DNA from 4 places in the Lysinibacillus sp. F12 genome. Region 1 is predicted to be linked to each of the others. Evidence: riboswitches for the same ligand, from Rfam matches in the RefSeq annotation. Region 1 holds a riboswitch; each other region holds the start of a gene.

The links. A riboswitch is a leader RNA that binds a small molecule or an ion and turns the genes downstream of it on or off. The one in region 1 is predicted to bind S-adenosylmethionine.
Region 2: it holds a riboswitch for S-adenosylmethionine, as region 1 does, so the genes downstream of both, AC3CH7_RS21750 (MetQ/NlpA family ABC transporter substrate-binding protein) here and metA (homoserine O-acetyltransferase MetA) in region 1, are expected to answer to the same signal.
Region 3: it holds a riboswitch for S-adenosylmethionine, as region 1 does, so the genes downstream of both, metK (methionine adenosyltransferase) here and metA (homoserine O-acetyltransferase MetA) in region 1, are expected to answer to the same signal.
Region 4: it holds a riboswitch for S-adenosylmethionine, as region 1 does, so the genes downstream of both, metA (homoserine O-acetyltransferase MetA) here and metA (homoserine O-acetyltransferase MetA) in region 1, are expected to answer to the same signal.

The regions. Positions count from the first base shown of each region.
Region 1 is NZ_JBYMLP010000002.1:287,650-289,843, reverse strand. It holds gene AC3CH7_RS08425 (hypothetical protein) at 1-324, shown strand, start outside; gene AC3CH7_RS08420 (nucleotide excision repair endonuclease) at 370-741, opposite strand; SAM riboswitch class I at 944-1,053, shown strand; gene metA (homoserine O-acetyltransferase MetA) at 1,152-2,087, shown strand; gene AC3CH7_RS08410 (GerAB/ArcD/ProY family transporter) at 2,143-2,194, opposite strand, start outside.
Region 2 is NZ_JBYMLP010000007.1:22,682-24,875, forward strand. It holds gene AC3CH7_RS21745 (methionine ABC transporter ATP-binding protein) at 1-374, opposite strand, end outside; gene AC3CH7_RS21750 (MetQ/NlpA family ABC transporter substrate-binding protein) at 479-1,309, opposite strand; SAM riboswitch class I at 1,399-1,504, opposite strand; gene AC3CH7_RS21755 (PPC domain-containing DNA-binding protein) at 1,627-2,130, shown strand; gene AC3CH7_RS21760 (pyridoxal phosphate-dependent aminotransferase) at 2,178-2,194, opposite strand, start outside.
Region 3 is NZ_JBYMLP010000002.1:1,334,032-1,336,225, forward strand. It holds gene metK (methionine adenosyltransferase) at 1-866, opposite strand, end outside; SAM riboswitch class I at 1,151-1,269, opposite strand; gene pckA (phosphoenolpyruvate carboxykinase (ATP)) at 1,661-2,194, shown strand, end outside.
Region 4 is NZ_JBYMLP010000003.1:723,433-725,626, reverse strand. It holds gene AC3CH7_RS17515 (hypothetical protein) at 1-167, shown strand, start outside; gene AC3CH7_RS17510 (nucleotide excision repair endonuclease) at 213-584, opposite strand; SAM riboswitch class I at 787-896, shown strand; gene metA (homoserine O-acetyltransferase MetA) at 995-1,930, shown strand; gene AC3CH7_RS17500 (GerAB/ArcD/ProY family transporter) at 1,986-2,194, opposite strand, start outside.

The DNA.
Region 1 (2,194 bases):
GCACCGCTGCCGGTTTTTCCTAAGATTCAAGAGCTAACAATCGTTCCTGACCATATCCAACAACATATTATAGCTACAGACAGAATTCAGTTATTGTATGAAGATGACGTGACGTACTATCTTGTCATGTTTTCAAAAGGAAATGTGCTAGCAAGTGTAGCAGCTAATGAAAATAGGTTAGTCATTCATTTCAAGGAAGGAAGCGAGCAAAAGAAAGAAGCTCTACCCTATGTCTATGCCATCAACAAAAGCGCGGAGCTGACTATTATCGAACTGTATATTAACGGCAAAAGCATGCCGATAGATCGTATTACCATGCTGTAATAAAAAACCGAAATCCCTAAAAAGAGATTTCGGTTTTTATTGATATTAATAAAATACTTTATCTACATTGTATTTGGAGCGGAACGTATTAATCGCATACGTTTCATAAATTTCACGTTCCATAGGATCTTCTACTTCATAGACTTCAATTTTGAAGACCTCGTCACGATAGTTTTTCATCGGAGATACATTGTCTTCAAAATGTTTTTTTATGCGTTGGCGAATTTTACGTGCTTTGCCGACAAATAATAACTCATTCTTTTCATTATAAAATAAGAAAATGCCGCCTTTATCACGTGTGATTTTGTGGAAGTCGATGAAACCAAAGTATGGTGTAATTGGGACATCACCTGGTTTTACATCTTGTTCGCGTTGGCGAATAACTACATCTGGTTTTGGAAATTCAATATTAATCAAAGTATTCACGTTCCTCTCTATTACTAAAGATATATGGTAACATAATAGCGGCATGTTTACCATAAAATTTCATGTAGAATAACCATATACAGCAAGCTTAGTGTTCATCAAATGAATGTAGAACATGCATGGGAATAACAAAATATTCTATGAATTATTGATATTCTAACTAGTCCATGTTACAATTCAAAATAATTAAATAATCTTATCAAGAGAAGCAGAGGGATTTGGCCCGATGACGCTTCAGCAACCTCTAACAAATGTTAGAAAGGTGCTAATTCCAGCAAAGGTTTTTCCTTTGAGAGATAAGAGTGAACGTGAAAAAAATCCTTCTCATTCTATCTCATATGGAATGTGGAGGATTTTTAATTTTTTTAGAAAAAGGAGCAAAAAAGAGAGGGGAATGCTAGATGCCAATTAATATTCCGAAAAATTTACCTGCTGGGGAGCATTTACGTGAGGAGAAAATCTTCGTGATGGAAGAGGATCGTGCGAGAACACAGCAAATACGTCCATTAAACATATTAATTTTAAATTTAATGCCCGAAAAAGAAAAAACGGAGCTACAATTATTACGTTTACTAGGAAATACACCATTACAGGTCAATATTACTTTTTTAAACACGGCTACTCATGAATCTAAAAATGTCAGTAAATCTCACTTACAATTATTTTACACAACGTTTAACCAAATTCGTCACCGACGTTATGATGGTATGATTATTACTGGGGCACCTGTAGAAAAAATGCCATTTGAAGAGGTTAACTATTGGCAGGAAATTGCTGAAATTATGGATTGGTCTAAAAAGAATGTGACATCCGTGCTACATATATGTTGGGGGGCACAGGCTGCGTTATATCATCATTATGGAATTGGAAAAATAGAGCTCTCTGCTAAATGCTCCGGCGTTTATTCTCATGTGATTACTGATTTAACAGTGGATTTAGTACGAGGCTTTAGTGATTTATTTACAGCCCCTCATTCTCGCTATACATCTGTCTCGATTGACGAGGTTCGCAATCATCCAGACTTACGCTTATTATCCTATTCAGAGGATGCAGGTGTGTTTATCGTGCAATCTAAAGATAATAAAAACATTATGATTACAGGTCATTTAGAATATGATGCGACAACACTGGCTGATGAATACAGTCGCGATGTTGCCAAGGGCATTGATATCAACGTTCCAGTAAACTACTTCCCAAATGATGATCCAGAAAAGGAACCGATGAATACATGGCGTGCCCATACACATTTATTGTTCTCCAACTGGTTGAACTACTATGTATACCAAGAGACACCATATGAATGGGACTTTGTGGACGAAATTGAATATCATATTTAAATAACAATAAAAAAGTCTAATTTCTTCGCTAAGTAGCTGAAGGAATTAGACTTTGTTATTCTAAATTCTTCTTGTCAGAAACCGTAATATCTGGTTTAGCCTGATGG
Region 2 (2,194 bases), on a different contig from region 1:
GCATATTTAGCCACACGATTTTGGACTTCTGTTTCGTTATAACCAAGTAGCTTTAAGGGAACCGCAATATTGTTATAAACTGTTGCTGTCTTTAAGAGATTAAAATGTTGAAAAATCATGCCAATCTTTTGCCGTGTTTGACGTAAGTCATGAAGTGAAAGGGTAGTAATATCCACATTATCAATCAAAACCTTGCCTGCTGAGGGACGCTCTAGTAAATTAACACAACGAATAAGCGTACTTTTACCGGCACCACTATACCCAATTACACCATGAATTTGTCCTTTTTTTACATGAAGATTAATTCCGTCCACTGCCTTAATACTGCCTTTTTTCGTCTTATATTCTTTTGATATATTTTGTAATTGAATCATCAGATTACTTGCTCCTTTCTTAGCTTCTAAAAAGCAAGAATCTGCGCGATTTCCATAGTGGACAATTGGCAGATTCTCAGCCTTATATCAGCTTTTGGCATGTATTACCAGATAGGGATTACAGAACCTTTGAATTCCTCTTCAATGAATTGGCGCACTTCATCAGACTGGTAAGCCTCAACGAATTTTTTAATTGTTGGGTCATTTTCATTTTCAGCACGAACGACAATGTAGTTCACATATGGAGAGTCAGTAGATTCTAAAAGAATAGAGTCCTCTTGTGGATTAATGCCAGCTTCCAGCGCAAAGTTCGTATTAATAGCAGCTACATCTACTTCACTAAGCTGCTTAGGAATTTGTGCGGCTTCTAATTCTATGAATTTTAAATTCTTTTTGTTTTCTTCCACGTCACGAACAGATGCTGTTAAGTCCGCTCCATCTTTTAATTTAATATAGCCTGCCTCTTGTAAAACAAAGAGAGCTCGCGCTCCATTTGTTGGGTCATTCGGTAAGCCAAATGTTGCGCCTTCAGGAACGTCATCCAATGATTTATATTTTTCAGAGTAAATCCCCATAGGATTTAAAATTGTTTTGCCAACTGGTACTAAATCTGTATCGTGATCTTTATTAAAAGTATCGAGGAAAGGTTTATGCTGATAGCTGTTTGCATCAAGATCTCCTTCAGCTAAGGATGTATTGGGTAAAACATAATCAGAAAAAGATTTTAGTTCTACTTCTAGCCCCTTTTCCTTTGCGACTTTAGCAGCTACCTCTGCAATTTGCTCATGAGGTCCTGAAGTGACACCCACGACAATTTTATTTTCATCGATAGCGTCGCTTTTTCCTGTACTATCTTCTTTAGAGCCACAGCCCGCTAGTGCTGCTACTAATGTAAGACTTGCTAAACCTACTAAAAATTTATTTTTCTTCTTCATGAAAACTACCTCCAAAAATTGTTTTATCGGTTTTTTGAAAATAAAAAAACTCTCTTATAAATTAAGAGAGGCTCATGAAAAAAAGTCCTCTCTTATCTATCAAACGAATTTCGTTTGCAGGATTTAGCACCTTCCTTCATAAAAGGAGGTTGCCGAGCTTCATAGGGCCAGTCCCTCAGCTACTCTTGATAAGAGATTCATATTATATTTTTGTATTTCCGATAGAACTAATATAATTTATAGGGTATAGTAAGTCAATAAATATTTTTGAAATTTTTTATATTGTTATAATATTTTGTCGCGAAGGAGGGGGAAGAATGCCAGTAAGAGTTAATTATGGCATAGGTTCATTTGGTAAGGTGATTAGTGCACGTCTTCTCATGGGGACAGACATCATTGAAGGAATAGAGGCACTTTGTGAAGAGAATAATATTGATTCAGCAACCATTATTAGTTGTATTGGTAGTTTTCAAAAAAGTAGCTTTGTTTATTTAGTACCCGATGAAACCTCCCACATTAAAGTTCGATTTAGTGATGTGGTAGAGAAAGAGGGGCCACTCGAGTTTATCCAAGGTTCAGGAGTGGTTTGTAAGCGTGATGCAGGATATGAAACGCATTTCCATGGTTCCATGAGTGATCAATGGGGAGTGGTTTCAGGCGGTCATTTTATAAAGGGCGGAAATATCGTCATAACAGCAGATGTAGTACTGGCAGAAGTGCAAGGCATTCAGCATATCCGTCAGATGGATGATGAAACAGGTCACGTACAATTTTATCCATTAGAACATGTGTTAGATTTTCCAAGGAAAATTGAAAAATAGTAAGTCCTGTAGCTAGTGAAAGCTACAGGACTCTATATGGTTACATGTTAAAATAATTTCAATT
Region 3 (2,194 bases), 1.0 Mb from region 1:
GCAGCTGAACGGTCTACTTTTGTTGCATCCTTACCTGAGAATGCACCACCACCATGTCGTGCATAACCACCGTATGTATCAACAATGATTTTACGGCCCGTTAAACCAGCATCTCCTTTTGGTCCGCCAATTACGAAACGGCCAGTTGGATTGATAAAGTATTTTGTGTTTGTATCTAATAATTCGCTTGGCACTACAGGAGCAATCACGAATTGTTTTAGATCGGCCTGAATTTGTTCAAGTGTTGCTTCTTCATCATGCTGAGTTGAAATAACAATTGTATCGACACGAACAGGTACGTTATTGTCATCATACTCAATTGTTACTTGTGTTTTACCATCTGGGCGTAAATAAGCTAACTCCCCAGATTTACGAACTTCTGTTAAACGACGTGCTAATTTATGAGCTAAGCTAATTGGTAATGGCATTAACTCAGGTGTTTCATTACATGCATAGCCAAACATTAAGCCTTGGTCTCCTGCACCAATCGCTTCAATATCTGCATCTGTCATAGAACCCTCACGGGCCTCTAAAGCTTGGTCAACGCCTTGGGCAATATCTGGAGATTGCTCACCAATTGCTACAAGTACTGCTAAGTTTTCAGCATCAAAGCCATATTTACCACGTGTGTATCCAATTTCCGCCACAGTATCACGTACAATGCCTTTAATATCTACATAAGTAGAAGTAGTGATTTCTCCTGCTACTAATACTAATCCTGTTGTTACAGTTGTCTCGCACGCTACACGTGCATTTGGATCTTCTGCTAAAATAGCATCTAAAATGGCATCCGAAATCTGGTCACAGATTTTATCTGGATGCCCTTCTGTTACACTTTCTGATGTAAACAGTCGACGGTTTGTCATTTAGTTTTCCTCCTATTACTCTTACAAAAAGTATTTGTACGGTACTCATTACCCATGTCAAGTCCGCTCCTAAGGATTGAACTCTCTCAAGCCGCTGTTGTTGTCATTTCACTTTACGAGAAAAAATAACTGCTACTTAAAAACACGAGGATTTCGAAAGACCCGTCATTATAATAAGGAAAGAACTACATATACTTACCTTTACATTAATTTTTAACAATAAAAAAATCCTTTTCTCACGTTACTATACATGAGGAAAGGAATAATGACTTCGTTACCTTTCACTCTTATCGTTCAAGGGATTTTCCCTTGCATCAGGTTGGCACCAACGCATGTTGTGAAATAATACATGCAGGTTGCCGGGTTTCACAGGGCCTGACCCTCCACCAGCTCGGGATAAGAGTATCCGTTCAATTTTCATGTTACTGAAAAGGTCAATCGTTGTCAAATATTTTCTTATGTATTACTGTATAGAAAGGAAGAACAAAATTATCACCATAAAATTTTCATACTTGGGTGATGATGTAAATAGAAGAAATTTAATCCCTACAACATACCTAGCTTCTTGTGGTAACATATGTGTGGCTCAAATTTTAGACAATTTACTGTAGCATTGAATGTTTTCTACTCGAAAAACATTATTTTTTGTCAGTTTATTGAAAAGTAATAAAAACTCTAAAATAATTTCTTAATTAGTATAGATTATTTAACCCATTGTGTTATACTATTTTTGAAATTAAGAAAAAATCCCTCTAAACCAAGGGAATACTATAAAAAAGGATGGTATTTAATCGATGAATTCAGTAGAAATTGCAAACGAACTGAAGGAATTATTAAACGGCGGTAACATTAATGTTCAACTTTCAGTACCACAATTAGCAGAAAAAGCTACTTCTCGTGGTGAGGCAATGTTAACAGTAGATGGCGCAGTTCGTGCAGAAACTGGCAAATACACTGGTCGTTCACCTAAAGATAAATATACAGTAGAAGAAGAAAGCACAAAAGATCAAATTGACTGGGGTAAAGTCAATCAACCAATTTCCTCTGAAGTGTTCGATAATCTGTATGTAAAAGTAATAAAATATTTAAAAGAACGTGATGAATTATTCGTATTCAAAGGTTTTGCTGGTGCTGACAAAGATTCACAATTAAGCATCCAAGTGATTAATGAATACGCTTGGCACAACCTTTTCGCTCATCAATTATTTATCCGTCCGACTAAAGAAGAATTAGCTTCGCATGTTGCAGACTTCACTGTCATCTCAGCTCCTAACTTTAAAGCAGATCCTGCGGTTGACGGTACTGCTTCTGAAACATTCATCATTGTA
Region 4 (2,194 bases), on a different contig from region 1:
TAGCAGCTAATGAAAATAGGTTAGTCATTCATTTCAAGGAAGGAAGCGAGCAAAAGAAAGAAGCTCTACCCTATGTCTATGCCATCAACAAAAGCGCGGAGCTGACTATTATCGAACTGTATATTAACGGCAAAAGCATGCCGATAGATCGTATTACCATGCTGTAATAAAAAACCGAAATCCCTAAAAAGAGATTTCGGTTTTTATTGATATTAATAAAATACTTTATCTACATTGTATTTGGAGCGGAACGTATTAATCGCATACGTTTCATAAATTTCACGTTCCATAGGATCTTCTACTTCATAGACTTCAATTTTGAAGACCTCGTCACGATAGTTTTTCATCGGAGATACATTGTCTTCAAAATGTTTTTTTATGCGTTGGCGAATTTTACGTGCTTTGCCGACAAATAATAACTCATTCTTTTCATTATAAAATAAGAAAATGCCGCCTTTATCACGTGTGATTTTGTGGAAGTCGATGAAACCAAAGTATGGTGTAATTGGGACATCACCTGGTTTTACATCTTGTTCGCGTTGGCGAATAACTACATCTGGTTTTGGAAATTCAATATTAATCAAAGTATTCACGTTCCTCTCTATTACTAAAGATATATGGTAACATAATAGCGGCATGTTTACCATAAAATTTCATGTAGAATAACCATATACAGCAAGCTTAGTGTTCATCAAATGAATGTAGAACATGCATGGGAATAACAAAATATTCTATGAATTATTGATATTCTAACTAGTCCATGTTACAATTCAAAATAATTAAATAATCTTATCAAGAGAAGCAGAGGGATTTGGCCCGATGACGCTTCAGCAACCTCTAACAAATGTTAGAAAGGTGCTAATTCCAGCAAAGGTTTTTCCTTTGAGAGATAAGAGTGAACGTGAAAAAAATCCTTCTCATTCTATCTCATATGGAATGTGGAGGATTTTTAATTTTTTTAGAAAAAGGAGCAAAAAAGAGAGGGGAATGCTAGATGCCAATTAATATTCCGAAAAATTTACCTGCTGGGGAGCATTTACGTGAGGAGAAAATCTTCGTGATGGAAGAGGATCGTGCGAGAACACAGCAAATACGTCCATTAAACATATTAATTTTAAATTTAATGCCCGAAAAAGAAAAAACGGAGCTACAATTATTACGTTTACTAGGAAATACACCATTACAGGTCAATATTACTTTTTTAAACACGGCTACTCATGAATCTAAAAATGTCAGTAAATCTCACTTACAATTATTTTACACAACGTTTAACCAAATTCGTCACCGACGTTATGATGGTATGATTATTACTGGGGCACCTGTAGAAAAAATGCCATTTGAAGAGGTTAACTATTGGCAGGAAATTGCTGAAATTATGGATTGGTCTAAAAAGAATGTGACATCCGTGCTACATATATGTTGGGGGGCACAGGCTGCGTTATATCATCATTATGGAATTGGAAAAATAGAGCTCTCTGCTAAATGCTCCGGCGTTTATTCTCATGTGATTACTGATTTAACAGTGGATTTAGTACGAGGCTTTAGTGATTTATTTACAGCCCCTCATTCTCGCTATACATCTGTCTCGATTGACGAGGTTCGCAATCATCCAGACTTACGCTTATTATCCTATTCAGAGGATGCAGGTGTGTTTATCGTGCAATCTAAAGATAATAAAAACATTATGATTACAGGTCATTTAGAATATGATGCGACAACACTGGCTGATGAATACAGTCGCGATGTTGCCAAGGGCATTGATATCAACGTTCCAGTAAACTACTTCCCAAATGATGATCCAGAAAAGGAACCGATGAATACATGGCGTGCCCATACACATTTATTGTTCTCCAACTGGTTGAACTACTATGTATACCAAGAGACACCATATGAATGGGACTTTGTGGACGAAATTGAATATCATATTTAAATAACAATAAAAAAGTCTAATTTCTTCGCTAAGTAGCTGAAGGAATTAGACTTTGTTATTCTAAATTCTTCTTGTCAGAAACCGTAATATCTGGTTTAGCCTGATGGTTCTGATTGGAATCTGTAGCAGCATCGTTAGTTGGATTATCTTGATTCGCATCCATTTTGTCAGGTTTACTGTGATTATCCTGGTTGGAATCAGTAGTAGCATGGTGAGTCTGATTATCTTGGTTGGAATCACTAGCAGCATCGTTATTTGGATTAT